DNA from 2 places in the Lagierella sp. ICN-221743 genome. Region 2 is predicted to be linked to the other one. Evidence: a T-box and tRNA genes for the amino acid it is inferred to sense, from the RefSeq annotation. Region 2 holds a T-box; the other holds one or more tRNA genes.
What was found. The T-box of region 2 lies ahead of WKS98_RS03075 (proline--tRNA ligase). A T-box ahead of a tRNA ligase gene usually reads a tRNA of that ligase, here a tRNA-Pro.

Region 1: it encodes a tRNA-Pro, which carries the amino acid that the T-box ahead of WKS98_RS03075 (proline--tRNA ligase) is inferred to sense. The anticodon was not compared.

What each region holds. Positions count from the first base shown of each region.
Region 1 covers NZ_JBBKBD010000002.1:156,625-172,545, forward strand. The annotation lists gene lon (endopeptidase La) at 1-2,125, opposite strand, end outside; gene clpX (ATP-dependent Clp protease ATP-binding subunit ClpX) at 2,167-3,399, opposite strand; gene clpP (ATP-dependent Clp endopeptidase proteolytic subunit ClpP) at 3,409-3,993, opposite strand; gene tig (trigger factor) at 4,012-5,310, opposite strand; gene WKS98_RS01880 (N-acetylmuramoyl-L-alanine amidase) at 5,418-7,724, opposite strand; tRNA gene WKS98_RS01885 (tRNA-Pro) at 7,997-8,073, opposite strand; gene WKS98_RS01890 (aspartate/glutamate racemase family protein) at 8,276-8,962, shown strand; gene WKS98_RS01895 (YczE/YyaS/YitT family protein) at 8,972-9,583, shown strand; gene WKS98_RS01900 (5'-methylthioadenosine/adenosylhomocysteine nucleosidase) at 9,627-10,310, opposite strand; gene WKS98_RS01905 (DegV family protein) at 10,301-11,131, opposite strand; gene glmM (phosphoglucosamine mutase) at 11,140-12,483, opposite strand; gene WKS98_RS01915 (CdaR family protein) at 12,494-13,717, opposite strand; gene cdaA (diadenylate cyclase CdaA) at 13,704-14,525, opposite strand; gene WKS98_RS01925 (GatB/YqeY domain-containing protein) at 14,542-14,988, opposite strand; gene WKS98_RS01930 (phosphatase PAP2 family protein) at 15,003-15,623, opposite strand; gene WKS98_RS01935 (phosphatase PAP2 family protein) at 15,620-15,921, opposite strand, start outside.
Region 2 covers NZ_JBBKBD010000004.1:62,068-77,988, forward strand. The annotation lists gene WKS98_RS03065 (sensor histidine kinase) at 1-379, shown strand, start outside; gene WKS98_RS03070 (zinc ribbon domain-containing protein) at 479-1,366, shown strand; T-box leader at 1,399-1,591, shown strand; gene WKS98_RS03075 (proline--tRNA ligase) at 1,636-3,378, shown strand; gene WKS98_RS03080 (helix-turn-helix transcriptional regulator) at 3,523-3,780, shown strand; gene WKS98_RS03085 (C39 family peptidase) at 3,781-4,332, shown strand; gene WKS98_RS03090 (cell wall-binding repeat-containing protein) at 4,460-6,037, shown strand; gene WKS98_RS03095 (L-cysteine desulfidase family protein) at 6,200-7,474, shown strand; gene WKS98_RS03100 (GntR family transcriptional regulator) at 7,543-8,163, shown strand; gene guaB (IMP dehydrogenase) at 8,239-9,699, shown strand; gene WKS98_RS03110 (phosphoribosylaminoimidazolesuccinocarboxamide synthase) at 10,009-10,695, shown strand; gene purE (5-(carboxyamino)imidazole ribonucleotide mutase) at 10,844-11,320, shown strand; gene WKS98_RS03120 (amidophosphoribosyltransferase) at 11,322-12,599, shown strand; gene purM (phosphoribosylformylglycinamidine cyclo-ligase) at 12,608-13,630, shown strand; gene purN (phosphoribosylglycinamide formyltransferase) at 13,620-14,234, shown strand; gene purH (bifunctional phosphoribosylaminoimidazolecarboxamide formyltransferase/IMP cyclohydrolase) at 14,222-15,736, shown strand.

The DNA.
Region 1 (15,921 bases), on a different contig from region 2:
CACCTGTCATGGCAAGTTCATGGTCAACCTTCTTTCCGCTTAGGGCTGAAACTAAAGCTGTTGTTATGGAAATACCTGCTGAAGGTCCGTCCTTTGGCACTGCCCCCTCTGGGAAGTGTAGGTGAATGTCCTTGTCTTTATAAAATTCACCTTCAATGCCAAGGGCTTCTTGATTGCTTCTAATATATGAAACCGCAGCCTGTGCCGACTCCTTCATAACATCCCCTAACATTCCAGTTAGCTTTAATTTGCCACTTCCCTTCATGACATTTGCTTCGATTGTAAGGATTTCTCCACCAACGGAAGTCCATGCCAATCCATTTACAACGCCTACCATGTCTTGTTTTGGAATGTCGTCATCAATAATCTTTTCGTGCCCGATATACTTTTCAAGGTTTCTGCCATCTATTTTTATTGACTCTTTTTCGTTTTCAACTATTTCAACAACGGCTCTTCTAACGGCCTTTGATATTAATCTCTCTAGATTTCTAACTCCTGACTCTCTAGTGTAGTTTAGTATAATCTTTCTTATGCTAGCATCTGAAATACTAAATTGTTCTTCTTTTAAACCATGTTCTTTTATTTGCTTAGGCACTAAATACTTCTTAGCTATATTGAACTTTTCAAACTCAGTATAACCTGCAATTCTTATAACTTCCATTCTATCCAGAAGGGCTGCTGGAATTGTGTTAAGTGAATTTGCAGTTGTAATAAAAATAACCTTGGACAAGTCAAATGGAATCTCAATATAGTTGTCTATGAAGCTGTCATTTTGTGCAGGATCCAAAACTTCCAGTAATGCCGAAGCTGGGTCTCCTCTGAAATCTGAAGAAAGCTTGTCTATTTCGTCAAGCAAGAACACAGGATTTTTAGTATCTGCTTTTTCAAGTAGCTTAATAATCTTTCCTGGCATTGCTCCGATATAGGTTTTTCTATGGCCTCTTATCTCCGCTTCATCTCTAACTCCACCAAGCCTCATGCTTACAAATTCTCTGTTGGTTGCATTTGCAATTGATTTTACTATGGATGTCTTACCAACTCCTGGAGGGCCTACAAAGCAAAGTATTGGTCCCTTTAGTCCTTCCGTAAGTTTTCTTACGGCGATATATTCTAAAATTCTTTCCTTTACATCATTAAGTCCGTAGTGGTCTTCGTCTAATATTGTTCTGGCCTTTTTTATATCGTAACTTTCCTTGGAAGCTTTTTTCCATGGAAGTGACAATACTTCATCTAGGTATGACTGAATGACATTTATCTCGGGACTTCCCATGGACATTGTCTTTAGTCTATTGGCTTCTTTAAGAAGATGTTTTTGTGAGTCCTTATCCAACTTAAGTCTTTTTATCTTCTTGATGTAGTTATCAACAAGGGACTCGTCTTCCTCTTCTCCAAGTTCTTCTCTAATTGCAGTAAGCTGTTCTTTTAAAAAGTATTCTCTTTGCGACTTGTTTATCTGAACATTTACTTTTTTGTTAATCTCTTCTTCAATTCTTAGGTACTCTATCTCTTTTAAGAAGATTTCATGTAGGGATTTTAGTCTTTTTACTATGTCCACTTCTTTTAATAGTGTGTAATAGTCTTCAGTCTTTAAATCCAAATAGGAACTAATTGTATCTGTTAAAAGAATTGGATCATTTATCTCCATTAAAGGAAGAACCATCTCTTGTGTTATTAGTGGATTGTTACTAACATATTCATTTACATCTTTTAAAAGAAGTCTTCTTAAAACTTCCATCTCCTCTGTAGGATTTTTTATTTCTTCTTCCTCTATTATTTCAACCCTTGCTACAATGTAATTATCCCTATTTGCTAACTCAAGGACCTTGCATCTAGATTCTCCTTCAACTAGAACTCTAGTGTTGCCACCGGGAAGCTTTAAGGTCTGTTTTATTTGAGAAACCACTCCATAGTCATAAAGGTCTTCAAACTTTGGATTTTCCTCAATAGCTTCAATTTGTGGTACAAGCAAAATCCTTTCGTCATTTAATAAGGATGTATTTAAAGCATTTATTGATTTTTCCCTTCCCACATCAAAATGCATTATTGTGTGAGGATAAACGGAAACTCCTCTTAAAGGTATTACCGGAATTATCTTTTCAAGGGAATTGTTTTTCTCTTTATCCATATCTTACCTCTCATAAAAACAGGCTCACTAAAGTGAGCCTTTTATTCATTATATACTAAAGTTGGTTTTTCATCATCAACTACAGTTTTTTCTTCAATTATTACCTTTTTAATGTTTTTCATTGAAGGTATTTCAAACATCAAATCAAGTAATAGTTCTTCTATTATAGATCTCAGTCCCCTAGCTCCGGTTTTCCTGTCATAGGCCTTTTGAGCTATTGCTCTTAAACTTTCGTCTGTAAACTCTAACTCAACTCCATCCATTTCAAATAACTTTTGATATTGCTTAACTATTGCATTCTTTGGTTCACATAGTATCTTAACCAGTGAATCAACGTCAAGTTCATCTAAAGTTACTATTAGAGGAATTCTACCTATAAGTTCGGGAATAAGACCGTATTTTAGTAAATCTTCCTGTTTTACTTCCTTAAGAAGTTCATTTATCTTTTTGCCATGCCTTCCAAGGGTGTCGGCCCCAAATCCAATGGACTTAGTTTCCTTTCTCTTTTCAACAATTTTTTCAACACCGTCAAATGCACCACCAAAAATAAATAGGATATTTGAAGTGTCCACTTCGATATATTCTTGGTTAGGGTGTTTTCTTCCACCTTGTGGTGGAACATTGGCAATTGTTCCTTCAATAATCTTTAGAAGGGCCTGTTGAACTCCTTCGCCACTAACGTCTCTAGTGATTGAAGGGTTTGCAGATTTTTTTGAAATCTTGTCGATTTCATCCACATATATAATACCTCTTTCAGCCCTCTCAATATCGTAATCAGCTGCTTGTACGAGTTTTAGTATTATATTTTCAACATCTTCCCCCACATATCCAGCTTCTGTTAGTGAAGTTGCATCTGCTATGGCAAATGGCACTTCCAAAGTTTTTGCCAGTGTCTGAGCTAAGAGAGTCTTTCCTGAACCCGTAGGTCCAATTAATAATATATTGGACTTTTGTAGTTCTACATCGGAGTCGTCTAAATTACTGTTAAGCCTTTTATAGTGATTGTATACTGCAACTGCCAAGGCCCTCTTGCCCTGATCCTGTTGTATAACATAGTCATCTAAAACGGACTTTATCTCAGCCGGCTTGTAAAACTTACTCTCTTTTAACTCTTTTTTCTGTGCAGTTCTAAACTCTTCATCTATTATGTCATTACATAGTTTAATACATTCATCGCAGATGAAGACATTTGGTCCTGCAATTAATCTATTGACTTCATCGGAGGTTTTTCCACAGAAAGAGCAACTAATTCTATTTTCCTCTTTTTTTGTCATATGACCCCCTTAATTTGACTTTTCTATTACCTTGTCAATTAATCCATATTCCTTTGCTTCTTGTGCTTCTAAGAATTTATCTCTATCGGTATCCCTCTCAATAACTTCAAGTGGTTGTCCCGTTCTTTCAGATAAAATTTGATTCAACTTCTGTCTAATCTTAATAATCTTTTCAGCATGTATTCTAATATCTTCCGCTTGTCCTTGGGCTCCTCCAAGAGGTTGGTGAATCATTATATCTGAGTTTGGAAGTGCAAATCTCTTTCCCTTTTCTCCTGCTGCAAGTAAAAAAGCTCCCATACTTGCTGCCATACCAATGCAAATTGTATTTACATCACATTTTACATATTGCATAGTGTCGTATATTGCAAATCCCGCACTAACTGATCCTCCTGGTGAGTTTATATACATCTGAATGTCCTTGTTCGGATCTTCAGATTCCAAGAATAACAATTGGGCAACGATTAAATCTGCCATTTGGTTATTTATTTCACCACTTACAAAGATTATTCTATCCTTTAAAAGTCTGGAATATATATCGTAAGATCTTTCACCCCTATTAGTTTGTTCAACTACCATAGGTACTAAAGTCATAAAATACCTCCTAACTATTTAAGCTTCTTTAAATTTTACCATCTCAACTAGTTTTTCTAAGGCTTTTCTTCTCTTAACGGCATCTGTTATAAAGTCTAAATCTCCTGACTCTTTTAAAGTTTCTTTAAATGAATCTACATCTTTTAATTCGTATTGTTCTGCAAGTTCAGCAATTTCTTTGTCTATTTCTTCTTCTGTTGCATCAATATTTTCTTTTACAATAAATTCATCTAAAGCAAGTTCTCCTTTAAGCTTCTTTTCAGAAGCAGGTCTAAGATCTCCTTTTGTCTTTTCTTCGTCAGAGTTTGCAATTGCAAAGTATTGGTCTAGAGTAATTCCCATGCCTTGAACTCTGTAAAGGAAGTTTTGGTACTCTCTTTGTACTTCCATGTCTATCATAGACTCTGGAATGTCAACGGTCATAACGTCAATAAGAGCTTCTACTGCCTTATTTTCCTTTTCAACCTCAGCTTGTTTTTTTAGTTCTTGTTCAAGATCTATCTTTACATTGTTTTTGTATTCTTCTAATGTGTCAAATTCTGAAATGTCTTTTACAAATTCATCATCTAACTCAGGTAATTCTTTTTCTTGAATAGAGTTTAGTTTAACTTCAAATATAACATTCTTTCCCGCAAGGCTTTCTTCATGATAGTCTTCTGGGAATACTACATCAACATTAAACTCTTGCCCAATTTCTTTTCCAATTATTTGTTCTTCAAAGCCTGGAATGAATGCACCTGAACCTATAACTAAGTCGTATCCCTTAGCGTCTCCACCTGGGAACTCTTCACCGTCAAGCTTACCAACAAAGTCAATATTTACAATGTCTCCGTCTTTAACTGCTCTGTCTTCAACAGAGATTATTCTTGAGTTTTGGTCAAGCTCTCTATTTATTTCTCTCATAATGTCTTCATCAGTAACTTCATATTTGTTTACTTCTGCTTCTAGTTTTGAATAGTCACCAAGTTCAACTTCTGGTCTTACATCTACTTCAAATTTAAACTTAACAGGGCCACCCTTTTCGATTTCATCCACATCTACTTCTGGTTGTGCCACTGGGTCTAAATCAAGTTCTTCAATAGCTTCTTCATATGCATCTGGCAGTAAAATATTTACTGCGTCTTCATAGAAGATTTCAACTCCATAGTTCATTTCGATAATTTTTCTTGGAACATGTCCCTTTCTAAAGCCAGGAATTGAAAATCTACTTTTATTTTTTAAATAAGCTTTTTGTATTGCTTCTTCTAGCTTTTCTCCCGGAAGTTCTACAGTGAAAACCGCTCTGTTTTTTTCTTTACTTACTAATACTGCGCTCATTATATTCCTCCATTATAATTAAAATATCAACATTGTTTTAGTATATCATATTTTCTTAAAATTTGCATAAAAAAGGCTACCTCAGGTAGCCCATTTCACTAATTATTTTAAATTAAGCCATAATATTTTGCAATAGTTCTTGCCATGTTTTTAGCAAGTTGTTCTGCCCTTGCTTCATATTTCAAAACATCACTTTCGTAGTCGTGGTAGCAATGTTCGATTAACATACCGGCAGTTGCTCCATTTGCCCTTAGCACTCCATAATAATTTGCTTTAGGATTAACTCCAGAGTCATTATCTCCATAATATCTATGCTTAACTCCTCTATTTGGAATATCTAGTGTTTCAGAAATAGTTCTACTTAAAGCTGCTGTAAGCGCAGGAGCTCCATCATTAACATCTTCATATATTTCTACACCACTTGTCTGACCTTTAAAGGCGTTGGTATGAAGAGATATAAATAGGTCATATCCCCTTGCCATTTGTCCCCTTGCTTGAAGACTTGGATCCTTATAGATATTGTCCCTTGTAGTACCTACTTCAATTCCATATGCTCTTAATTCTTTTGCTAGAAGAAGTGAATAGTAATAGTTTCCATCTCCTTCGTTCTTCCACTTAGGTCCAACATAACCTCTGTTATGTCTTGATCCTGCTCCATGACCTGGGTCTAATAAAATTCTAACCTTTCCACTTCTAGGCTTTGTAGGTCTAGGTTTAGTTGCCACATTTTGTGTTTGAGAAATGTTGTGAATTTGATTTAAATATTTTAATACTTCTCCTCTAAAGCCTTCAGAAAGCCAAGATGTTCCACCATATAGGTATACACTCTTTGCACCGGTGCTCTTAATATAATCCTTTATTCCTGAAGATAATGTGTTATTGCTAACAAGTAGGATTGCTTGATTATTCAATCCACTTACAGGTCCTGAAGTCAAACTGTCTACAAATTCTGCTCCAGTAGCAAGTCCCACTGTTGAACTATTGTTAAAGTAATTCTTTGCAATTGCAAGTGAAGTGTCATATCTTGATCTTCCATAAACTCTACTCACAGATTTTCCCATGGATTTAACTGAGTTTAAAACTCCATTACTTATAGTTTGGTCTCCACCAACAATTATGACATTAGAGATCTTTCCATTTTTTATAAAGCCCTTTGCAACTCCTGAAATTGCATTTTTTCCTGTGTAGATTATTGGATATCCATTTTTTGCTGCTAGTGCTGAAGCTGATAATGAGTCTGGTAAACCCTTTTCACTTGACAGTATAACTGTATTTGCTGATTTAAATTCCATTGCTTTATTTGCAACTTTAACAGACATATCAGCATCTGATGATCCATTGATAACTTCAACATTTTTACCCATTGATTTCAATGAATTTGTAACAGCTGAAGAAATTTTTGAATTTCCTCCGATTACTATGATATTGCTTGAATTAAGTCTTTGTATTTCTGCCTTTGTTGAAGCATTTAAGGAATTTCTATCAGTAATTAATATAGGCGCATTTAAATTTCCTGCAAGACTTGAAGCAACTAATATATCATTAGGAGCTTGTCCATTTGCAAGAACTACATATTTTGAACTAGAAAACTGGTTCTTAGATATTGCAACAGCAGTTTCATATCTACTTATGCCTGATAGTCTATCCGCTGAAACAGTAGCTGATAGAGATGATTCTCCGCTTAGTGTACTTACTGATTCAATGTTTTCTAGATCTTCTATGTTGCTATAATCTGATAATAAATTTATAGTAACATCTTTTATAAAAGAACCTGCTTGAACTTTAACATTGTATCTTCCTGCAGGTAGGTTTGTATTTTCTGGAACTGTTATTGATGAAGACATTCCATTATTAAATACATTTATTGTTGCATTTGCCTGTCCAGAAAAACTTAGTTTAACATCAGTATAATTACCTGTGCTATCATATCCAATTAATTTTGAAATTAAATCTTCTAGCTTTTCGCCAATTATTGAAGAATTATTTTCCAAATTTTCTGTTGAAACATATCCTCCAGAAAATCCTGTCATTTCATTTAAGTTTTCATAGATATTAACAGAAAAATCTTCTGCATTTATGTTACTAGGAATATTTTCATTAACAAGCTTCCAATGTCCAGAAGTATCAAAGTTAAGTTCTAGATAATAAAGACCTAAATCTTCATCGAAACTTGAATTAAATTCCCTAATGGTACCATCTTCGTTTTTAAAAGTTACCTTTGTGTTCCCATTGATGCTTCCAAGTCTACTGTCTTTAATATATAGAGGTATGTTTTTAACCCCTTCTATACTGCTTATATTTACTGCTTCACTAGCTAGTGACTTAGAAACTAATGCATTACCGAAAAACAAAGTAGTAAGCATTATAGTTAAAGCCATCAATAAAGAAATTTTTCTAACAATTTTTTTGCTCATTCTTTTTCTCTCTCCTTTTTTCCTCCCAAATCTAATAGAATTATATCTTAAAGATGAAAACTATTCCAATTTATAGGCCGATTTTACCAAATTTTTTTATATTTTGTAACTTTTTTGTAACATTTAACCTTATGTTCGCTATGTTTTGATTTTATTTCTTTATTTTATCTTTAATAAATTGATAATTAATTTTATTTTCCCGCAGGGTGATTAAACACTTTCCTAGGTGAAAATAGGCAATAAAAAAACGCCTGATAAATCAGACGTCTTTATGGTCGGGGTGAGAGGATTTGAACCCCCGGCCCCATGGTCCCAAACCACGTGCGCTACCGGACTGCGCTACACCCCGAAATGTCGTTTCTTTTTCAACGACTATTATAGTATAGCACCAACAAATTTTTTTTGCAAGCTTTTTTTGAAATATTTTTAAAAAATTTTAAATTAGCTTAAAAAGCAAGTAATATTATTTTGGCACTGCCCTTATTATACTACATTTTAAAAAATTGCCAAGCCTCTAAAGATTATATATAATAATCTTGTTAAGAAAGTTGGTGTTAAAAATAAAAAAATTAGGTATTATTGGTGGCATGGGTCCCCTTGCCACTGTTAGATTTTATGAAAGAATTGTTGAAAATACTGATGCCCATAAAGATCAAGATCATATAGACATGGTAATATTAAATCACGCTTCTCTTCCTGATAGGACTAAAGTAATTGAAGAAAAGAATTATGATGTTTTTCTTGATGCAATAAATAAAGATTTTGAAATAATGAATCATCTAAAGGTGGATAATATTGCTATCCCTTGCAACACTAGCCATTTTTTTATTGATGATTTTAAAAAGATGACAGATATAAATATTATTAACATGGTTGAAGAGACTGTTCTCTATATTGCAAATGAAACTAATTTTAATAAAATTGCTGTTCTTGGAACCTATGGAACTTTGAATTCAAAAGTGTATGAAAGATATATAAGTAAATATGAACTTGAGTCATATTTGCTATCTGAAATGGAAAAAGAACTTTCAATGCAAACTATTTATAGGGTTAAGGAAGATGCAATGATTCAGTCCGATGAGTTTGAAAAACTAATCAGGGATTTAAACGAAAAGGACATCATGCCCATACTTGCCTGCACAGAGTTAAGTTGTTTAAAGTTTTTAGATTCAAGTCTTCATTATATTGATGCAATGGATGTTTTAACTAAGAAGTGCATTGAGAAGTCTATGGAATAAGAGGTTGTTATGAAAAAGAAAAAATTAATTTATAATACTTTGTTTTCTGTAGTTGGAGTTTTTATACTAAGTTTTGGAGTGGCCATTTTAAATATTGGTAATGTTGGCGTAGATCCATTTACGGCTTTTAATATCGGAGTTGGAGGCGCCTTTCATATAACACTTGGAAATTTTCAACTACTTATGAATATAATCATGCTTGTTGTATTACTTTTGTTTGGAAGAAAGTTTCTTGGGCTTGGTACTGTTATAAGTATGGTGATGATTGGTTATAGTGTTGAATTCTTTACAGGCTTACTTAATGGCCTTACGGTGTACCAATCAAATTTGTTTTTCAAAGCTATTACTTTGATTTTAGGCTGTTCCATCTTTGCACTTGGAATAAGCGTTTATATTATTTCCGGACTAGGTGTTGCTCCCTATGATGGACTGACTTTATTAATCGAAGAAAAGACCGGTCTTAAGTATAGAGTGCTTAGGGTTATACAAGACACCACCTTTACTCTTGTGGCTTTTTTATTTAGCGGCCCAATTGGTGTAGGTACAATTATATCTGCGTTTTTTACAGGACCGTTAATCGACTTTTGGTATGAAATAATATTAAAATATAAAAAGTTTTAACCTCTAACCATTCTTCTTTTTAGAAGAATCATTAGAGGTTATTTTATATCTCTTCTATGAATTTTAATGTTAGCTCTGCAGCTCTTTTCCCTGCAATAAATTCAAATTCATCATAGTCGTTATCTCCAGAGCTATCCGCTAAGTCGGAGATGGATCTAATAACTAAAAACTTAGTGTCATTTAAGTAGCAAACATGTGCTATGCTCGCTCCTTCCATCTCAACGCATAGAGCATCAAAATTATTTTTTAATTCGTTTTTTGATTTGTCATCAACTACAAACTTATCCCCCGTGATTATAAGACCTTCATAGTATGAATCCCCTTTTAAAAGTTCTTCAAATTTTAAAAGAATATCTTTATCAACTTTAAAAGAACTTACAAATGGAGAATATTTTTTTAAAAGTCTTAGCTCATAGTCATGGTAGGTAAGTTCATTTGCCACAACTAAATCAAGATGTTTAAGTCTTTTGTCTAATGCTCCTGCAATTCCTGAATTTATAACTATGCTTGGACTATATTTATCTATTATACCCTGAGTTAGCATTGCTGCATTTACTTTTCCAACTCCACAGTCAGTAAAGTAAATATTCTTACCAAGATAAATACCTTCGTATATTTTTCTCTTACATATTTTTGAAGTACTTTTTATTTCAACTCTATCTAAAAAGAATTTTAATTCAGACTCCATTGCGCAAATAATCCCAATATTTTTATTTTCTAAAAGCATACAATAACTCCACCAAGGTTTGCATAGACGGAAGTTAAAAGACCTGTATCTACAATGTTAATGCTCTTGTTTTTAAAATTGTGATCAATATGGTTTTTTATTTTTTTGGTCATATCTAAGGATTTACAATGTGAAATAACAAAATTTCTCTCATTTAAATTAGATTCGTTGGATATTGCACTGTAAAGTTCCTTTAATGCATTTAAATATCCCCTTGTCTTTGCATATACTTCTATTTCACCATCCACACCATGCATAACAGGTTTGAAGGATAAAAACTTTGCTATTTTTCCTGTAAGCATTGACATCCTTCCATTTTTGATTAAGTTATCAAAGTTGTCTAGGATAAAATAAGTTTTTAACTCTGAAATAAATTTTTCTGTATCTTTAACTATATCTTCAAAAGTTTTTTCTTCTTCTATCAGTTCTTGAATCTTCAATGCAACTGCTGTTTCACCAGACCCCGCTGACTTAGAATCAAAAACATGAACTTTTGCATTTGAACTCTCTCCAAACATATTCTTAGCAAGAACTGCATTATTATATGTTCCACTTAGTTTCTTTGATATTGTTATAATGAAAATTTCTTCATAGTCCTTGAACTTCTCCATGAATTGGTTTGGAGATGGTGCTGCTGAACCTATTGGTTTAGAAGTCTTTTCCATTTGTTTTAGAAACTTTTCTCTATCCACATCAGGGGAATCTAAAATACTTTCTCCGTCTATGTCTATGTGAAATGGAACTAATTCTATATTAAGTCTCTTTTTTATTTTATCGTTAAGATCACATGCAGAATCCGCAAGTATTAATCTCTTTGTCATAAAACCTCCTAGAAGAATTTAGATTCAATTAGTAAAGCAATCTTATTGGCTTCTCTTTCTAAAATTTCTAAATCCTTTCCCTCTATCATAACTCTAACTAAAGGTTCTGTTCCTGACGGTCTTATAAGAACTCTGCCCTGTCCTTCAAAAATCGCCTCTACTCTTTTTATCTCTTCTTGAATTTCCTCGTCTGTTTCGTAAGACTTTTTAAATTCATTCTTTACTTTTGCATTAACTAGTACTTGAGGGTATGTGGTCATTAAATCATTTAACTCAAATACTTTTTTAGATGATTCTACTACAACTTGCATCAATAAGAGTGATGATAATATTCCGTCTCCAGTTGTTGCATGCTCTTTAAAGATAATATGTCCTGATTGCTCACCACCAATGCAGTAGCCTTCTTTTAACATTTTTTCTAGCACATATCTATCCCCTACAGAAGCCTTTATTAAATTTATATCTTGTTTATCACAGAACTCTCCCAGACCAATATTGGTCATTACAGTTCCTACAACGCCATTATTTTCGAGCTTTCCTTTTTCTTTAAGGTGCATTGATAAAATAGCTAAGAAGTGATCTCCATCTAATAGATTTCCCTTTTCATCAACAGTTATTAATCTGTCCCCATCACCATCATATGCAAATCCAATGTCGCAATTATTTTCTACAACTAACTTTTGCAATTTTTCAGGGTGAGTGGAACCACATTTATCATTGATGTTTATTCCGTTAGGATCTGTATTTATGGCTATTACTTCTGCACCAAGCTCTTTAAATATTTCAGGCGCTATTTTATATGTTGCACCATTTCCGCAGTCAAGTGCAACTTTATATCCATCAAGTTTTAATGAAGCACACTTTTCCAAGTAGTTTTTATAATTTATAGCAGACTCTTGGTCATAGATTACCCTTCCTAAATCTTTGGCGATAGGCCTTTCTTCTATTGATTTATAGTTGTCTATTAAATCTTCAATGTCATCTTCTACTTCGTCTGGCAATTTATATCCATCGCTACCAAAGTATTTAATTCCATTAAATTCAAAGGAGTTATGTGATGCAGAAATTACTATACCTGCTTCTGCATTATACTCTAAAACTAGATGGGCAACTGCCGGTGTCGGTATTACTCCCAATAGTTTTACATCAAATCCCATGGAAGTGTAACCTGCTACTAGTGCGGCTTCAAGCATGTCGCCTGAAATTCTAGTGTCCTTTCCAATTAATATTAACTTATTATTGTCTTCTTCCAATCTATATGCGGAAGCTCTAGCAAGCTTATACGCAAGTTCTGGAGTAAGTTCACTATTTGCAACTCCTCTTATTCCATCTGTTCCAAAATATCTACCCATATTTCCTCCATTATTCATTAACTATTTTAATTTTTATTGTTGATGGATACACCAATGTGCTATCTATTCCCTCTTCATCTAACTTAATAATTATAGGAACATCATGTTCTCCATCTTCCAAATCTTTTAAATCTATTTGCAATTTGAAATCTTTAAGCCTTATGGCTTCTACAACTTTTTCATCACCAAATACCCTAACGGATACTTCAGATAAATCAGAAGGAAGAATTAACGCTTTACCACTTGCTTTGTTTATAACTTCTATGTTTTCAGTGCTTACATTAAATAATTTACTAGGCTTTCCTTCTCCTACATTTGAAGAATAGGTTACGTCTATGAATTTATCTTCTGCTGAAAGTGGCGCTATGCCTTCTGGAAATTCTATCTTTATATTTTTAGTTGTATTGTTTATAAAATCTGAAAGGTCTAAAGTTTCTGTACTAATCTCTTTTATCTTATCTAGCTTTTCTCTTTGTCCGATTATGGTCATCTTACTCTTACTCAATTTTAAGTCTTCTGACTTAAAATCAAATGGTTGATTTTTGTAATTTACTTTAATTGGTACTTGTTTTGTAGATGACACAAAAATATTTACTGTTACATCTGTATTTTCTGCATCTAAATCTCTAATTTCAGTATCATTTGAGTCAAGAATCTGAATCTTTTTAGAAATAGATGTATCCTTAGTTATAACCGACAAGTCAACCGGAACAACAACTTTAGCGATTTTGTCTATAAGTTCCTTTTGGTCCGTTATCTTAACCTCTCCTGGCACCACTTCTATATCTGTAACAGTGGTGTTATCAGACGGCAATTCTCCAATGCGCTTTACTTCTACTTTTTTTACAAGAGTCATTATTTCATCTAGTTTCAAAGTCAGCTTATAATCTGATTTTTCTATAATAGAAGTCCCTTGTGGTACTGAGAAGTTTAAACTAACTTCTCCATCTTCGTTCATTTCGTTCATATCTGCATAAACTAGAATATCATTTCTACTCACTCTTGAAATAATATTTCTCTTTCCCTCTAACGTAACATTTACCACAGGGTCTATGGGATCTATAATCGCCATGTTCTTTTTCTTTAAAACACTTTCGTTTTTGTAAGTTACAGGAATAGCCTTGTATTCTTTTTTTATGTTAGGATTGGTTTCTGAAACAACATAGTACCAAAGTGCTATGGCGAAAATCAAAGAGATTAATTTGAATGGCCAGTTTTCTTTAATCTTCTCCATCTAAAACCCCTTTCTTTTCATTATCATAATTATAGAACTTCAATAGAATTTCTTTTAAAGTATCTTCATCCACATATCTTTTTAGTTCACCTTTTTCTGCAACGGAAATACTTCCAGTCTCTTCTGATACTATTACTGATAGAGAGTCTGACCTTTCAGACATTCCAAGGGCAGCCCTATGTCTTGTTCCAAGCTCCTTTGAAATTGCTTGGCTATCAGACATCGGTAAGAAGCATGAGGCTGCAATAATTTTATCTTTTCTTATGATTACAGCACCATCATGTAAAGGCGTATTTGGAATAAATATATTTATCAACAGTTCACTGGATATATCTGAATTTAACTTTGTTCCTGTTTCAATAACTTCATTCAATCCAGTCTTATTTTCAAACACAAGAAGCGCTCCTATTTTTTGTCTTGATAGAGAACTCATTGCGGAAACCACTTCAGATGTAACTTGATTAATAGTTTCATATTGTAAGTCTATAAACGACTTTCTAAAGATATTGCTTGTTCCTATATACTCAAGCATCCTTCTAAGTTCAGGTTGAAATACAACAATAAAGAGTATTAGACCTGCTGTCATGGCTCTTCCAAGTATCCATGTTACAGTATATAGATTAAGAAGCTTGCTTATAATTGCAAATGTGAAAATAGCTAAAACACCCTTCATTAACTGCTCTGCTCTAGTTTGCTTTATAAGAATAAATATCTTATAAATGGCTAAAGCTACAATTATAATGTCAATAACATCTCTTATTCTTATATATGATATGGCTTCTAATAATCTACTTGCCTCTTGCCCCATAATGCACCTTTACTTTCTAAGCTTTTAAAACTTTGTCAACTACACCATTTACAGTCTTTCCATCGGTTTGTGAACCATATTTTCCTAAAACGTGTTTAATTATTAATCCCTTGCTCTTAGGTGAAATCTCTAAGCCCTCTTGTTCAATAAACATTTTAACTTCCTTTTCTATATCATCTTCGGATACCTGTTCTGGCAAGTAGGACTCAACGATTTCAATTCTAGCGTTTGTTTCATCAATAATATCTTTTCTATCTTCTGGAGTTTGTGCCAAAGTATCCTTAAGTTGTTTAAGTTCCCTTTGAACGAATTTAATAGCCTCATCGTCAGTTAAAACCTTTTTAGATTCTTTTTCCTCCAATGCTATTGATGACATAAGTAATGTTATAACATTAACCTTTAATTTATCTTTATTCTTCAATGCTTGCATCTTATCTTTTCTTAATCCGTCTAAAAAACTCATAATATCCCCCTAATTTAAAATAATAATTTAATATAATAGCCTGTACTGAAAAGAAATATTACCCAATAACAGCAAATGGCTCCAAGTAAAAGTCCAATAACCACATCGGTGAACCAATGTACTCCCAGTACAAGTCTTGAAAATCCTATCATCACTCCCAATATACCCATCCCTATTACAATAATGGGACTTCCTCCAGTCATGTCGGAAAGTACAAATCCCATAGTGAGATAGTAGCTCATGCCAACTGTGGAGTGACCACTTGGAAATGAATAACCCAAGTCATAAAACTCTTTTGCAGTTTCTGGTCTATGAATTCTAAATAGAATTTTAAGTCCTTGACTTGCTATAACAGCTGTGATTATTGAAAGAATTATGGCTGATGCAGCTTCGTATTTCATTTCTGAAACCAAGTAAAATACAATTGGCAGCGTCATAATCCAAATTGAATCCACATTTGCCAAGTTGGTTACAGTCTCCATAATCTCTCTCATATTTTTTGATGTATTAGCTACTAAAAAATCTCTGACTCTTACATCAAGTTTAAAACCATTTGATCTTCTACCAATTATACCAACTGTAAGTACCGTCAAAATAAGCAGCACCGTTATTGTTGTAGGTAAATTTTTAATCATATTAAGACCTTCTTATATCTATATTTTACAACTGAAGATATGGAATAGCCAAGTAGTAATCCTGTTATTACATCAGTTGGCCAATGTACCCCCAATGCAAGTCTACTAAATCCTATTAATAGTGGAAAAATAATTAAAAACACCTTATACGAAGTATTCTTTAAATCATTTATCCTATAAATAGTCCAATAGGTTGCTGCGGAAACTATGGAGTGACCGCTTGGAAAGCTATAACCACCCTGATTAATAACAAAGAAGTCTATAGGTCTAGTCCTTCTTACAGTATTTTTTATTGTCA
Region 2 (15,921 bases):
GATCAGAACGGACTTGGACCCTGTCATTGTCAATGCAGATAGAGAAAAGATAAAAAGTTTAATCAGTAATCTCCTAACCAATGGAATAAAGTACAACAAGGTTGGTGGAGATTTAAAAATAACAGTGTACTCCAATTTAGAAGATGCAGTTATAAGAGTAAAGGACAATGGCATCGGCATTTCTGATTCAGATAAAAATAGAATCTTCGAAAGGTTTTATGTTGCCGACAAGTCTAGAGGGAAAAATTCAGGAACGGGCCTTGGCCTTTCCATAGTAAAACATATTGCTCTTGCTCACAATGGAACCATAAAGGTAAAAAACGCCCAAGGTGGTGGATCTGAATTTACTTTTACATTTCCAAAAGAAAGACCAGAGTAATTTCTATCAAATAAATTTATTTTTTAATTTCTCATCTTTTATCTTTATACATTTTGCAATTCAGTATATAATTGAGTCATAAATATAAAAGGTGATTGTATGAAATGTAAATTTTGCAACGAAGAATTACAAGAGGGCTATAAATTTTGTACAAATTGTGGAATGCCCATAGATGAAGAGAAAAAGGATGAAGCTTCCGAATACTTTGAAGTTGTAGAAAATAAAAAAGAAAAATCGAAATATGATTTCAGTGAATTTCTTGGAGACTATAAAAGGGAAGAAGAGAGACAAAAGGAAGAGAGCAAGAGTAAGAGGCCCGTGTTTGAAAAGGACTTTACCGACAGCTTAAACACTAAAGATGTAAAGAGTTCTTTGGAAGATGACCTAGAGGATACTAAGAAGAGAAGGCTCTTCGAAAGAACAAATTATAAATTGTTTCAAGAAATGAAAAAAGATAAATATAATAACTTTCATGAGGAGCAAAGTAGTTCTCCTTACTTTGCCGAGAGCAAAAGGGAAAAGCCTAAAAAAGAAAAGAGAGTTAAGGAAGAAAGAGTAAGAGACTACGAAGTGAGAGATGACTTTTCCAATGGATATGTGCCTGAAGGCTTTGTGTCCAAAGAGGAATTAAAAGAAATTCGAAAGATAGATAGAAGAAGGACTGCCTTTCACTATTTATTCAACATCTTCATCATAGTCATTGCCGGTGCCTTTTCCTACTTTGCAGGAGAGACCATACAAAACTTTTTAGGAGATAGATTTGGAATATTCCATGCCATACCACTGGTACTATTTTATGTAATGTTATTCTTGGCGTTGATATTTTTACTAGTGCCATTCTTTAAATGTAAAGGAAGAGCAAAGTTTCTACTTTTAATACTTTCCATTTTAATAAGTTGGACCTTAATTGGATGGATTATCCTTATGATTGTTGCAAGCCTTTCAAATAGAAAATGGAAAAAGAAGATTAACGAGATGCCACTTTAGTATTGGCAAAAAGTTATTCTTATGATAATATTATTTTACCTATGAAGAGAAATAGTACTTTAATAAAGCCTTTAGAGAGAAAGTGGTTGGTGAAAACTTTTGGTGTAGTTAGGGGAACCTGTCTTGGAGGTTGTAGTGAAAACTGCAGGGTTGTGCCTTATAGCTTATGAGTGATTATTAATTTAATTTAAAAGAAGTGGTACCGCGTAACCTTTCGCCTTCTGGTGGAAGGTTTTTTTATTTGAAATAAACATTAGGAGGAAACAAAAATGAAAATGTCTAAATTTTATATGCCGACTCTAAGAGAAGATCCGGCAGATGCAGAAATTGCAAGTCATAAATTGCTTTTAAGAGGTGGAATGATAAGAAGAAGTGCATCAGGAATCTACACCTACTTGCCAATGGGATACAGAGTTGTAAGAAAGATTGAAAATATTGTTAGGGAAGAAATGGATAACTTCGGAGCCCAAGAGATACTTATGTCTGCACTACAACCAAGGGAAATTTGGGATATGTCAGGAAGATGGGAGACCTTTGGTCCTGAGATGTTTAAACTTAGAGACAGAAACGACAGAGAGTTCTGCCTTGGGCCTACAGCAGAAGAGTACTTCACAGACCTTGTTAAGGGCGAGCTAAAGAGCTATAAACAGCTTCCACTAAACATCTATCAAATTCAACACAAGTATAGAGATGAAAAGAGACCTAGATTTGGTATAAACAGGTCCAGAGAATTTATAATGAAGGACGCTTACACCTTTGATACCAACGAAGAAAATTTAGAAAAAGCATATGAAAATATGTGGAAGGCATATGAAGTTATATTCGACAGACTAAAACTTGATTACAAGGTTGTAGCAGGTGACAGTGGTGCCATGGGTGGGAACCACTCCCACGAATTCATTGCCCTATCTGAAACCGGTGAAGGTGTAATCTTCTATAGCGAAGGTTCAGAGTTTGCAGCAACAGATGAAAAGGCTCCTGTGTACTATGAAATTAACGAAGAAGATATACAAGAGGAAGAACTTACAAAAGAATTTACGCCAAATTGTAAGACCATTGAAGACGTATCCAAGTTCACAGGGGTACCTGCAAGTCACTGTGCAAAGGCGGTTGACCTTATGGTTCAAGGAGAGCCAGTAGTAGTTATTATCCCTGGAGATAGAGAACTTAACATGGCAAAACTTGTAGGATTTTTAAAAGTGCCTGAACACGAAATTGAAATGATGGAAGACATAGACATCGAAAATAGATTAAACTCAGTAGCAGGATTTACTGGACCAACTTCAGACATTCCAGAAGACGTTAGAATTCTTATTGACGAAAGGGTTACAAAGATGAAAAATCTTGTAATCGGTGCAAACGAAAAGGACTACCACTACAAGAATGCAAACTTTAAGAGAGACTTTGATGGAGAAGTTGTTAAAGACCTTCTTATGATTCAAGAAGGAGATATTGACCCTGAAACTGAAATGCCACTTAAGTCTGCAAGGGGAATCGAAGTTGGAAATATATTCCAATTGGGACAAAAGTACTCAAAGGCAATTGACGCAAAGTTCCTAGACGAAAATGGAAAAGAACAATACTTCTACATGGGAAGCTACGGAATCGGAATCACAAGAACGGTAACTGCAATCATTGAACAAAATCACGATGAAAATGGAATCATCTGGCCACTTATAGTTGCGCCATACCATGCAATAATCTCTGTGCTTAACATTAATGACGAAACCCAAATGGAGCTGGGCACAAAACTTTACGAAGAGCTTAGACTAAAGGGCGTTGAAGTAATACTTGACGATAGAAAGGAAAGAGCGGGAGTTAAGTTTAACGACAGAGACTTAATCGGAATTCCACTTAGAATAACAGTTGGAAAGAGAGCGGCAGAAAATATAGTTGAGTACTCCACAAGAAGAGAAATGGAAAACAAAGACATTACCAGCGAAGAAGCAGTTGAAGAAGTAATGAAGGAGATTTCAAAATCCCTTAAGTGCCTAGACAGCTTCTATAGATAAATAGAACATTAGAAAGTGTCAGAAGAATCTTCTGGCACTTTTTTGCATTTATGCAACTTCTTCTATTAAATTTAAATTAAATAAGCGTAAACACACTAAATTTGGGTAGTTATAAGATAACATAAAAAATAGAGGTTGGTATGTATGAAAAACAGAATCGAAGAATTTAGAAAGCCTTTGGGACTGTCCCAACATCGTTTAGGAAAACGAGTAGGAGTTTCAAGAGTTAGTATAAACAAAATTGAAAATGAAAAAACAATTCCAAATTTAAAACTTGCAATACAAATTGCACAGACATTGGACAAATGTCTATATGAAGTTTTTGATTTAGATGGTACAGGAAACTATCAATGTCCATGTACTGATGATGAACACCATCATGATCATAAAGAAAAAATCTAAATGAAGAATTTGGATAAAACAAGCTCCCAAGAGGGCTTTTACATACCCCAATCAGAAATTATAAAGCATAGCCCATACCCAAGAAATATTACAGGCACCTGTGGCTACACCGCCGCCTGCATTCTATTAAACTACTGGGAGAATAGACGAGGAGGCTATATTCCTGAAAAGTTTTTAAAAAATGGCAAGCTTTTATTAAATGGATATAACTTGCAAGACGAACTTAGAAGCTTTGCAAAATTTGACAGGAGTTGGGCAAGAAGTATTAGCCACGCTATCAACAAATACCTTAGAAAATATGGACTAAAGGGTAGAGCTAGTTTCAATTTATTTAGAAGAGGCATTGAAAAGAGCCTACTAAAGGGCTATCCAGTAATTGCATTTGGATATATAAGAGACGAGAGCGAAAAGAATAAATATATATTTCATGCAGTAACCATCTATGGAAAAAAAGGTGACAAATACATTTGCCACTATGGATGGAGGGGCTATGAAGAAGTCCTGCTAGACAAAAAAATAATTGGATCCACAATGATATTTAATCCAAACTAAAACTAACACCTATGAGAAATTCATAGGTGTTTTATTTTAGCCATTTCCTTAAGTATATATGATATAATGATGAAAATGTCTTTGAAAAGACTTAAATAATAGGAAAACATTTTATACGGAGGACTAAATGAAAAAACTAATTAAACAAACCACAGCACTGACGCTGGCAGTTGTAATTGCAAGTTCCACAATTGGAACAAGCTTTGCAGAAGAAGCAAAGGAGACGAAAAAAGTTCCAACAGTAAAAGTAGAAAGACTTGCAGGAAAGAACAGATACGAAACATCAGTAAAGATTTCAAAAGAATACGCTACCCTTGGAGGTGAAGTCATAGTAGCATCAGGAGAAAACTATGCAGATGCATTATCCGGCTCACCACTATCAGGAGAAATTGACGCGCCAATACTTTTAACATCAGCAAAAGAAACACCGGCAATTGTAAAAGCAGAAATAAATAGAATTAACCCTGCAAAGACAATTGTCTTAGGAGGAACATCATCAGTATCAGACACACAACTAAGTGCATTACCAAATAGCCAAAGAGTGGCAGGAAAAGACAGAATAGAAACTTCAATAAAAGTAAACGAACTAAGAAAAGAAAATGTGACACTAGAAAAAGAATCAATCTACAACGCATTTAACTATCCAGATGCCCTATCAGCAGGCCCACTTGCAAGAGCAATGAAACTAGAACTAATACCAGTACAAAAAGCAAACTCTCCAAGCTATATCTTTGGAGGAACAAACACAGTTAAATATAGCGGAACAGTAGAAAAAAGATTTTCAGGAAGAGATAGATACGTAACATCCGTAGAAATAGCAAAGCAATTTGCAGAAGTAAACGGCGGAGTAAAAAAAGTAGTAATAGCATCAGGAGAAGACTACCCAGATGCATTATCATCATCAATCGTTTCAAAAGCAGAAAACGCACCAATACTTTTAGTTAGAAGCAATACACTTCCAGAAGAAGTAAGAAACTTTATGAAGGATAATAAGGTTGAAGAGGCTGTTGTTATTGGTGGAACATCTTCAGTTTCAAATGGTGTTGTTGAAGAACTAAAAAATGTTTATAAACCGAAAGCTCCTGCTCCAAAACCAATATCTAAGGATTTTAAATCTAAATTTAATAATGGTGAACAAGTATCCTTAGAAGCGATTGAAGCGGAGTTAATCAAACTTGTAAATAAACTTAGGGCGGACAATGGAGTTTCACCACTAGTTGTTTCTGAATTAAATAGAAAAGAGACAATGTTGCGTGCATCTGAAATGGCAGAGTATGGAAATATTGCCGTAAATGGAATTCCACATGTAAGACCTAATGGAACTTTCTTCTTCACTGCCTTTGAAGAGGGACTGGGCACTGGAGAAAATATAATTTACTTCATTACGAATTATAGAAATGGAAAACTTTATGCCGCAGCAAACTCTAGAGATTTTAATAATCCAGCCAATGTTGCAAAGTCATTTTTTGAACTGTGGTCTAACTCACCAGGCCATAGGGCAAATATGTTAAATCCTGAATTTAAAACAATGAATCTTGGCGTTCAAATAAATGAAAGTGGAAAGGGAGTTGAACCTGTTTATCCAAAGGCAAAGGGAAGCTACACCATGATAGGAGTTCAAATATTTAGTTCATATACAGATGATGAGATAATTGAACTTAGAAAAAATGGGCCAATTGAAATTGGTGAAATTTATTTTGAATAAAACAAGAGGTAGTGTATCAATGGATATGCTACCTTTTATTTTTTTAAAAAGATTAAAAACGAAATTTAATTTTAATTAATCAGTCACAACCAAGTTCACTTAACCCTTGAAATATCGTCGCTTTGCTGATATGATTAGTAATAATACCAACAGGAGGAAAGTATGGTTTCTTATAAGGATTTTGAAAAAGTTTTGCTTGATGAATTACAGCAGGCACTTGGTTGCACCGAACCTATTGCCATCGCTCTTTGTGCCGCTAAGATAGGAGATTATTTAACTGCAAAGCCTAAAGACATAGAGGTGTACTGTTCAAAAAATATTATTAAAAACGCTTGGTCGGTATTGGTACCAAACTCTCAAGGTATGAAGGGCATATTGACTGCAGTGTCCCTGGGAATTATTGGAGGGAATTCTTCAAAGAGTTTAAGAGTGCTTGAAGACATTAACGACGAAGATATTAAAAAAGCAAAGGAGCTAATTGAAAACAAAATTATAAAGACACATGTGGCAGAAGTTCCAAACATGTTATACATAAAAATAGATGCAGAAACTACAAATGAAAAAGTAACTGTGGTTATAGAAGACAGCCACGACAACTTTACATTTATTAAGATTAATGATGAAGTTATATTTGAAAAGGACAATGATAACAACATTAAAGAAGGTCAAGACAGATCATTTTTATCTGTAAGTAGCATTATAGATTTTGCGGACAATGTTAACCTAGAAGATATTCCAGAATTAATCGAAAGGCTGGACCTTCAAATTAAATCCAATATGGAGATTGCAAAGCGTGGACTTAGTGAAGACTATGGCGCAAAGATTGGTCAAATTATAAAAAAGACTTCAAAGGGAAGTATTGAAGACGAGATAAAGGCTATGGCTTGCTCTGCATCCGACGCCAGGATGGGTGGATGTTCCCTACCTGTGGTTATAAACTCTGGTTCAGGCAACCAAGGCATAACTACATCTGTACCTGTAATAGTGTTTTGCGAAAAGGAAAATATTTCAAAGGAAAGACTTTACCGTGCATTAATGGTTTCAAATCTAATTGCCATCTATCAAAAGTATTACATTGGAAAGCTGTCTGCATTTTGTGGTGCAGTGTCTGCTGGTTCTGCCGCTGCATGTGGCATAGGGTATTTAATTGGCCTTGAGGAAGAAAAAATAGAATCCATTCTTACTAACGCCCTTGCAACTTCTGGGGGAATTGTATGTGACGGTGCCAAGGCCTCATGTGCATCAAAGATTGCAGTGGCACTGGACAATGGTCTACTTGCCCTTGAAATGGCAAAGAGGGGTATCCAGTTTGAGCATATGGATGGAATTGTTGGAAGCTGTTGCGACACCACTGTGAAAAATATTGGCAAGATGGCCAGGGAAGGCATGAAGGACACTGACGACAAAATACTTGAGATAATGCTTGAGCAAAATTAATTAAATTTTTTTAGGATTTGGTATATAATAGTTATCAAATCCTATTTTATAAAGCAAAGGAAAGAAAGATGACATTAAGGGAAAAAGTATATAACTCCATAAAACTAGATATTGTTTCGGGAAAGTACAATCAGAATGATATTTTAAATGAAAAAAATTTGATGCTGAAGTACAATATAAGTAAGGCTCCCGTTAGAGATGCCCTTATTGAACTTTGCAATGAAGGTGTGCTCAGAAGCATACCCAGGCTTGGCTATGTAATGGTAAACTATTCTAAAGAGTACTTGGACGGAATTTTAAAATTCAGAGAATTTTTAGAGCCCACATACCTCAATGAGTACTGGGATAGAATTACCGACGATGATATTTTAAAACTTGAAAGCTTACATATGGAGCATTTAGAAAAAGCTTCCAGGGAGGATCCGGTTTCCTATTGGAACACCAATATGGATTTTCACTTGACTCTCGCTTCTTTTTATCATGATGAATACTTCTATGAGATATTGGAAAATGCATTTCAAAAACAAATGCTAGTTTTCTCTCAGTATTATTGGAACAGTTGGAAGAGGGAAGTCTTTGACATCTATAGCCATCATCACAGTGAATTTCTAAGTTATCTAAAAAACAGGGACAGGAAGAAGGCGGTTTTAGAACTTCGAAGAGATATTGAATATTTCATGAAGGGATAACCGCAGGTTGTTGACAAAGAAAAGAAAAGTTGTTAAAGTACTATTAAAAAATTACAAGATTATAGGAGGCGCATTATGAAATTTGTAGGAGAGGGCTTAACATTTGATGACGTATTACTAGTACCAAGAGAGTCACATGTTCTTCCCCACGAAACAGAATTGAAAACTAATTTGACTAAGAAGATTACACTAAATATTCCACTAATGAGTGCGGGTATGGACACTGTAACCGAGTCTAGAATGGCAATTGCCATGGCAAGACAAGGTGGTATTGGTATTATTCATAAGAATATGACCATCGAAGAGCAAGCTAAACAAGTTGATAGAGTTAAGAGATCTGAACATGGAATTATAACAGACCCATTTTATCTATCTCCTACAAATAGCGTTAAAGAGGCCCTTGATGTAATGGCGAACTACAGAATCTCAGGAGTTCCAATTGTAGATGGAGATATGACACTTGCTGGTATCTTAACCAACAGAGACGTTAGATTTGAAGAAGACCTAGATCAAGAAATCAAAAACGTAATGACTCCAAGAGAAAAACTTATTACTGGTAAGGAACACATTTCAATGGATGATGCACTTGAAAAGATGAAAGGTGCAAGAATTGAAAAGCTTCCTATAGTTAATGATGAGTTTAAATTAACAGGACTTATTACAATTAAAGACATTGAAAAATCTATCCAGTATCCAAACTCTGCAAGGGATTCAAATGGAAGACTACTTGTTGGTGCAGCAGTTGGTATTACAGCAGACATGATGGACAGAGTAAGTGCATTAGTTAATGCAAAGGTAGACGTTATTACAATAGACACAGCCCATGGTCACTCTGCAGGAGTTTTAAAAGCGGTTAAGAAAATTAAAGAAGCTTATCCTGAAATTCAAGTTATTGCAGGTAATGTTGCAACATACGAAGCAACAAAGGCTCTAATCGAAGCTGGCGCAGACTGTGTAAAGATTGGTATAGGACCTGGATCCATCTGTACAACAAGAGTTGTAACAGGTATTGGTGTACCACAAATCACAGCTATTATGGAAGCTGCTAAGGCTGCAGTAGAATATGACGTGCCAATTATAGCAGACGGTGGTATTAAGTACTCAGGAGATATTATAAAGGCAATTGCAGCAGGTGCCGACGTTATCATGGCCGGTTCACTATTTGCAGGAACTTCAGAAGCTCCTGGTGAAGAAGTGCTTTACGAAGGAAGAAGATACAAAGAGTATAGAGGAATGGGTTCCATCGGTGCAATGAAATCTGGTTCAGAAGACAGATACTTCCAAACAGGTACAAAGAAATTTGTTCCAGAGGGAGTTGAAGGTAGAGTTCCATTCAAAGGCCAAGTGGAAGATGTAGTTTACCAAATGATTGGTGGACTAAGAGCAGGTATGGGTTACATTGGAGCTAAGGACATTCCAGCAGTTAAAGAGAGAGCTCATTTCGTAAAAATAAGTTCAGCTTCATTAATCGAAAACCATCCACATGATATCTCAATAACAAAAGAGTCACCAAACTACTCAATCTTTTTAAAATAATTATTAAGCCCAAGGTAATCCTTGGGTTTTCTTTTTAGCTAATTAAAGCCTTATAAAAGGATTGTTAAAAGCAAAAAAATCCTTGACGACTACAATTAAACTTGATACTATGTATCCGTAACGAGTTCATGAAATTTCTTAATTTTGTGAGCGAAAGTGTACCTAGGGATCCGGGCAATTTGCACAGGACCAAGCGGTACGATACCCATACATAGGGTACACACCTGAGGGAAAAAAGCCCAGAGGGGTAGGTTTCGCTTAACCTACCCTTCTGGGCTCGTTTTATTTTCAAGGAGAAAGGTGATAAAAATGGCAAACATTAGACAAGGAAAGACAAAAGATTTTGTACAAGAAGAAGGAAGATGCTACTTTAAATTCAAAGACACCATGACAGGAACAGCAGATGGATCTTTTGACACTGGTGGTAACATGGTTGCAGGTTCTAAAGAGGGAGCTGGACTTGAAAGTTTAAAAGTATCAAAATACTTCTTTGAAATCTTAAAGGAAAAGGGAGTTAAAACTCACTACATCTCTGCAAACCTAGATGAAAGAACAATGGATATCAAAAAGGGAAAACTATTTGGTGATGGACTTGAAGTTATAACTAGATTTGTAGCGGTTGGTTCTTTTATCAGAAGATATGGTAAGTACGCCAAAGAAGGACAAAAACTTGACGCCTATACTGAAATCACTTTAAAAGACGATGAAAGAGAAGATCCTCTAATCACAAAAGATGCACTTGTTATGCTAAACATTTTAACAGCTGAACAATATGAAGAAATCGTAGCGCTAAATGTAAAAATTTCAAACATAATTAAAGATGAATTGAAGAAACATGGACTAGACCTATACGATATTAAATTTGAATATGGTATGGTTGATGGTACAGATGAAATTGTATTGATAGATGAAGTTTCCGGTGGAAATATGAGAGCTTACAAAGGCGACACATATATTGAACCACTTGAACTTTCAAAATATTTAGACATTAAATAAGAAAGAGTACCTAGGGATCCGGGCTACGCACAGGACCGAGCGGTACAAGGCCTTCGGGCTGACACCGAAAGGACAAAAGCCTGGACGGGGAGGTTTCGACCTTCCTGTTTGGGCTTTTTTATTTGAAATATGAAAAATAGGAGGAAAGATGAAAGTTACTTTAATAATGGGTTCGCTATCTGACAAGGAAATTGCAGATAAGGTTGTAAAAACATTAAAAGAGTTTGAAATAGATTATGAAGTTAGAGTTATCTCAGCTCATAGAGCCTTGGGAGAACTAGTTAGATATATGGACGAAACAAAGGAAGAAACTGGCGTGTACATTGGTATTGCAGGTATGGCTGCCCACCTTGCAGGGGTTATGGCAGGTTCAACCACAAGACCTGTAATAGGAGTTCCAGCAAAGTCAACAGCCCTTGAAGGCCTTGACGCACTTCTATCAACTGTTCAAATGCCAAAGGGAGTTCCAGTGGCGACAGTTGCAATAAATGGTGGACAAAATGCGGCGGTACTTGCTGCAAGAATACTAAGTCTTTCCGATGAAAAGCTTGCAAAGAAATTACAAGACTACAGGGAAGACATGGAACAAAAAATACTAGATAGCAAATACACATTCGAGGGTTAATATGTCAGGATTAATTGGAGTATACAGCAGAGACGGGGAACTAAATGTATTTCCTCATTTATATTATGGATTACACGCCCTACAACATAGGGGCCAAGCGGAGATGGGAATAAGTCTTTTCAAAGATAAAAAGATAAATGAGATAAAGGGCAAAGGACTTATCTCCGACAACATTACAGATGAAAATATATCAAGCATAAGTGGAGACAAGGGCCTTGCCCATTGCAAATATGCTTTTAAAGATGACGATGTAAATTCAAAGACAATGCCACTCATCTACGACATCGACGGCGAAGCTATGATTATAATTGATGGCAAGATAATCAACGAAGACTTCGAGATGAGAGAGCTTGTTATGAAATTAAAAAATAGAGAAAAGGGACTTTCAAAATACATTTCAAACCTAGAGGGAGCCTACTCAGTTATATATATGGACAATGAAAAGATGATTGCCTTTAGAGATGTGTATGGAATAAAACCACTTTCCATTGGAAGCACCGAAGATTTTATTGTTGTGGCATCAGAAACCTGTGCCATTGACACCATCAACGCACAAAATGTTCACCCACTAAGACCGGGAGAAATCTACATCGTAGATCAATACGGTGAGTCATCCCACTTTGCCAAGGAAAAAGACCATGCACTATGTCTTTTTGAACTTGTTTATATCGCAAGAGAGGACTCATACATCGACGAGCTTTCAGTTTATAAGGCAAGATACAATATGGGAGCAACCCTTGCAAAGGAAAATCCAGTTGACGCGGACATAGTAATTGGCGCACCGGACTCTGGTATGATTGCAGCCCTTGGGTATTCAAAAGAGTCGGGTATACCATATCAAAAGGGAATCGTAAGAAATAGATACATCGGAAGAACTTTTATAAATCCTTCCGCAGATATGAGAAACTTTTCCGTTCATCTAAAACTTTCTGCAATTAAACAAAACATCCGTGGAAAGAATGTCATTTTGGTTGACGACTCCATCGTCAGGGGAACAACCATAAAGAGAACTGTGGACATTCTTAAAAAGGCAGGAGCAAAGTCAATTCACATTAGAATTTCGTCACCACCGGTAATTGAAAATGAAAACCTAAGTATCGACATTCCCGACAAGAGAGACCTTATTGCTGCCAACAATACCATTGAAGAGATGGAAGAGATGTTAGGATGTGACTCATTAAGATTTTTGTCAATTGAAGGCATTAGAGAAGCCTGTGGAAATAGAAACTTTTATGAAAAATATTTTGGCGGGTATAACCCCCTTGAACAAAATAAATAGGAGGAAATATGTCAATAGATTACAAAGCAGCCGGCGTAGATAAAGAAGCTGGTTACGAAACGGTTAACCTTATTAAGGATATGGTAAAGAAGACCCATGATAAAAACGTACTAACAGATCTAGGTGGATTTGCAGGATTATTTGATATCGGCTCATTTAATTACAAAAATCCCGTACTAGTTTCAGGAACCGACGGAGTTGGTACAAAGGTACTTATTGCAAGGGAACTTGGAATAAATAACACAATTGGCCAAGACTGCGTTGCCATGTGTGTGAATGACGTATTATGCCAAGGTGCAAAACCATTATTCTTCCTTGACTACATTGGAACAGGTAAGGTTGTACCAGAGAAGATGGCACAAATCGTTGAAGGCGTTTCAGAAGGTTGTTATAAGGCAGGCTGTGCATTAATTGGCGGCGAGACTGCGGAGATGCCAGGAGTATATGCAGTAGACGACTATGACCTTGCTGGCTTTGCAGTTGGTATTGTAGACAAGGACAAAATTATTTCTGGTAGCAGCATTAGACCGGGCAATGTCTTATTTGGACTAAAGTCATCAGGAGTTCACTCCAATGGATTTTCATTAGTGAGAAAAGTTGTAGAGACTGCAGGACTAAAGTACAGCGACAAATTTGGTGACACAACCATTGGAGAAGCACTACTAGTTCCTACGAGAATTTACGTTAAGACCATGCTTTCCCTAATGGACGAAGTTGAAGTTAAGGGCATGTGCCACATAACAGGTGGAGGACTTTACGAAAATGTTCCAAGAATGTTACCTGAAGACACAAAGGCAAAAATAAATCTTAAGGACTTTGAAATCCCTGAAATATTTAAACTGATTGAAGAAAAGGGAAACATTGAAAGAGAAGAGATGTATAACACATTCAACATGGGAATTGGATTTGTGTTTGCAGTGGATGCTAAGGACAGCGAAAAAGTTAAAGCCTTCTTTGAAAACACCGATGAAGAACTTATAGAACTTGGCACTGTAGAAGAAGGCCATAGGGAAGTTTGCCTTGAGTACTAAAAATATTGCCATACTTGCATCGGGATCAGGCTCCAACGCCCAAGCCATAATAGATGCTTGTAAACAAAATGAAATTGCCGGGGTTGTTAGGATAATCATATCCGACAACCCTAAGGCATATGTGTTACAAAGGGCGAAAGAAAATAATATTAAAGCAGTTGTGGAAAGGGATTTTGAAAAAATAAAAAATCTCCTGGAACAAGAAAAAATTGACTTAATAGTTCTTGCGGGATATTTAAAAATTCTTCCAGAAGTCTTTATAAACCATTTTAATAATAAGATTATAAACATACACCCTTCACTAATCCCTTCATTTTGTGGCGAAGGGTTCTATGGCGAACATGTACATAGGGCGGCCATTGAAAGAGGTGTAAAAGTTTCTGGATGCACAACCCACTTTGTAAACGAGATTGCAGATGGAGGACCAATAATTTTTCAAAAGGTTGTTGAAGTAAAGCAAGGTGACGACTACAAGACCTTGGCTAGAAGAATTCTTGAACAAGAGCATCCACTACTTGTAAAAAGTTGTAAATATTTTTGTGAAGACAGACTGGAAGTAAAAAGACATATGGTATATATAAAGGAGAAAAAATGCGAGCATTAATTTCTGTTTATGACAAGGAAAATATAGTTGAATTTGCAAAAGGACTGGAAGATTTAGGATGGGAGATTATCTCCACTGGAGGTAGCTTTAAAAAATTAAAGGAAGCGGGAGTAGCTGTTAAAGAAGTTTCTTCCGTTACAAACTTTCCCGAAATACTTGGAGGTAGAGTAAAGACATTACATCCATTTATCCACGGCGGAATTTTATTTAGAAGGGATAACGAAGAAGATGTTAAAACACTAAAAGAACAGGGCATTGAGTCCATCGACATGGTTGTAAATAGCCTATATCCATTCAAAGAAGTGGTTGCAAATAGGTCAAGCCATGAAGACACAATCGAAAACATCGACATCGGTGGTCCATCTATGATTCGTGCCTGCGCAAAGAACTATAAACACTGTCTAATAGTTACAGACAAGAGTCAGTATGACGAAGTTATAAAGAGATTAAAAGAAAAGACAGACGATCAAGACTTCAGAATGAAACTTGCAAAAGAGGCCTTTCAATTAACTGCCACCTACGACAGTTTAATCGCCGACTACTTTAACACAAAGGCAGAAGAAGAGTTTCCTGAAAAATTAAACAAGTCATACGAATTAGTTCAAGAGCTTAGATATGGAGAAAACCCACATCAAAAGGCTGCCTACTACGAAGACTCAACACCATTTGGAAAGCTAGAACTAAAACAGCTTCATGGCAAAGAGCTTTCATATAATAACCTAAACGACTTAACCGGTGCTTTCAAAGCCAACAAGGTTTTTGATGAACCATGTGTCGTTGCAGTTAAACATACAAACCCATGTGGCATTGGAGTTGGAGAAAATATTTATGAAGCCTACACCAAGGCCTACGAATGTGATTCAGTTTCAATCTTCGGTGGAATTATCGTACTAAATAGAGAAGTGGATAAAGAAACTGCCCAAAAGATGTCAGAAATATTTTTGGAAGTAATTGCAGCACCATCTTTCTCAAAGGAAGCTATTGAAATTCTTGAAACAAAGAAAAATATTAGACTAATAGAAATCTCCAACATGAACGAAGTAAAACTTGAAGATAAACAGATAAAACAAGTTTTAAATGGAATTTTAGTTCAAGACTCAGACGACATACTATACACCGGCGAGCTTGACTTTGTTACAAATAGAAGACCTAGCGAAGAAGAATTAAAACAACTTGAATTTGCATGGAAGTGTGCAAAGAGCGTCGCATCAAACGGAGTTGTAGTTGCAAAGGACGGACAGACCCTAGGCATCGGCCAAGGAGAGACCATGAGGGCATGGGCCGTTGAAGAAGCACTAGACCGAGCAGGGGAAAAAGTAAATGGCGCAGTATTTGCTTCCGATGGATTTTTCTTTGTAGATACAATGGAACTACTACATGAAAAGGGAATCACTGCCATAATCCAACCAGGAGGATCAGTGAAGGACCAAGATGTAATAGATTACGCTAACGAACACGATATGGCAATTGTATTTACCCACACAAGACATTTTAGACATTAAAAAAATCGGCATAGGATTCTATGCCGATTTTTAACGAAAACATATTGCTGAATAAAAGACATTGCAGATTAATTAAAATAACTCTAGATTAATGACAAAACTTGAAGTAAGTAATATTTAGAGTTATAATAATTTTGAGTTAAAAAAATATCATAAACTCAAAAAAATTTATTTCAGAAGGGAGA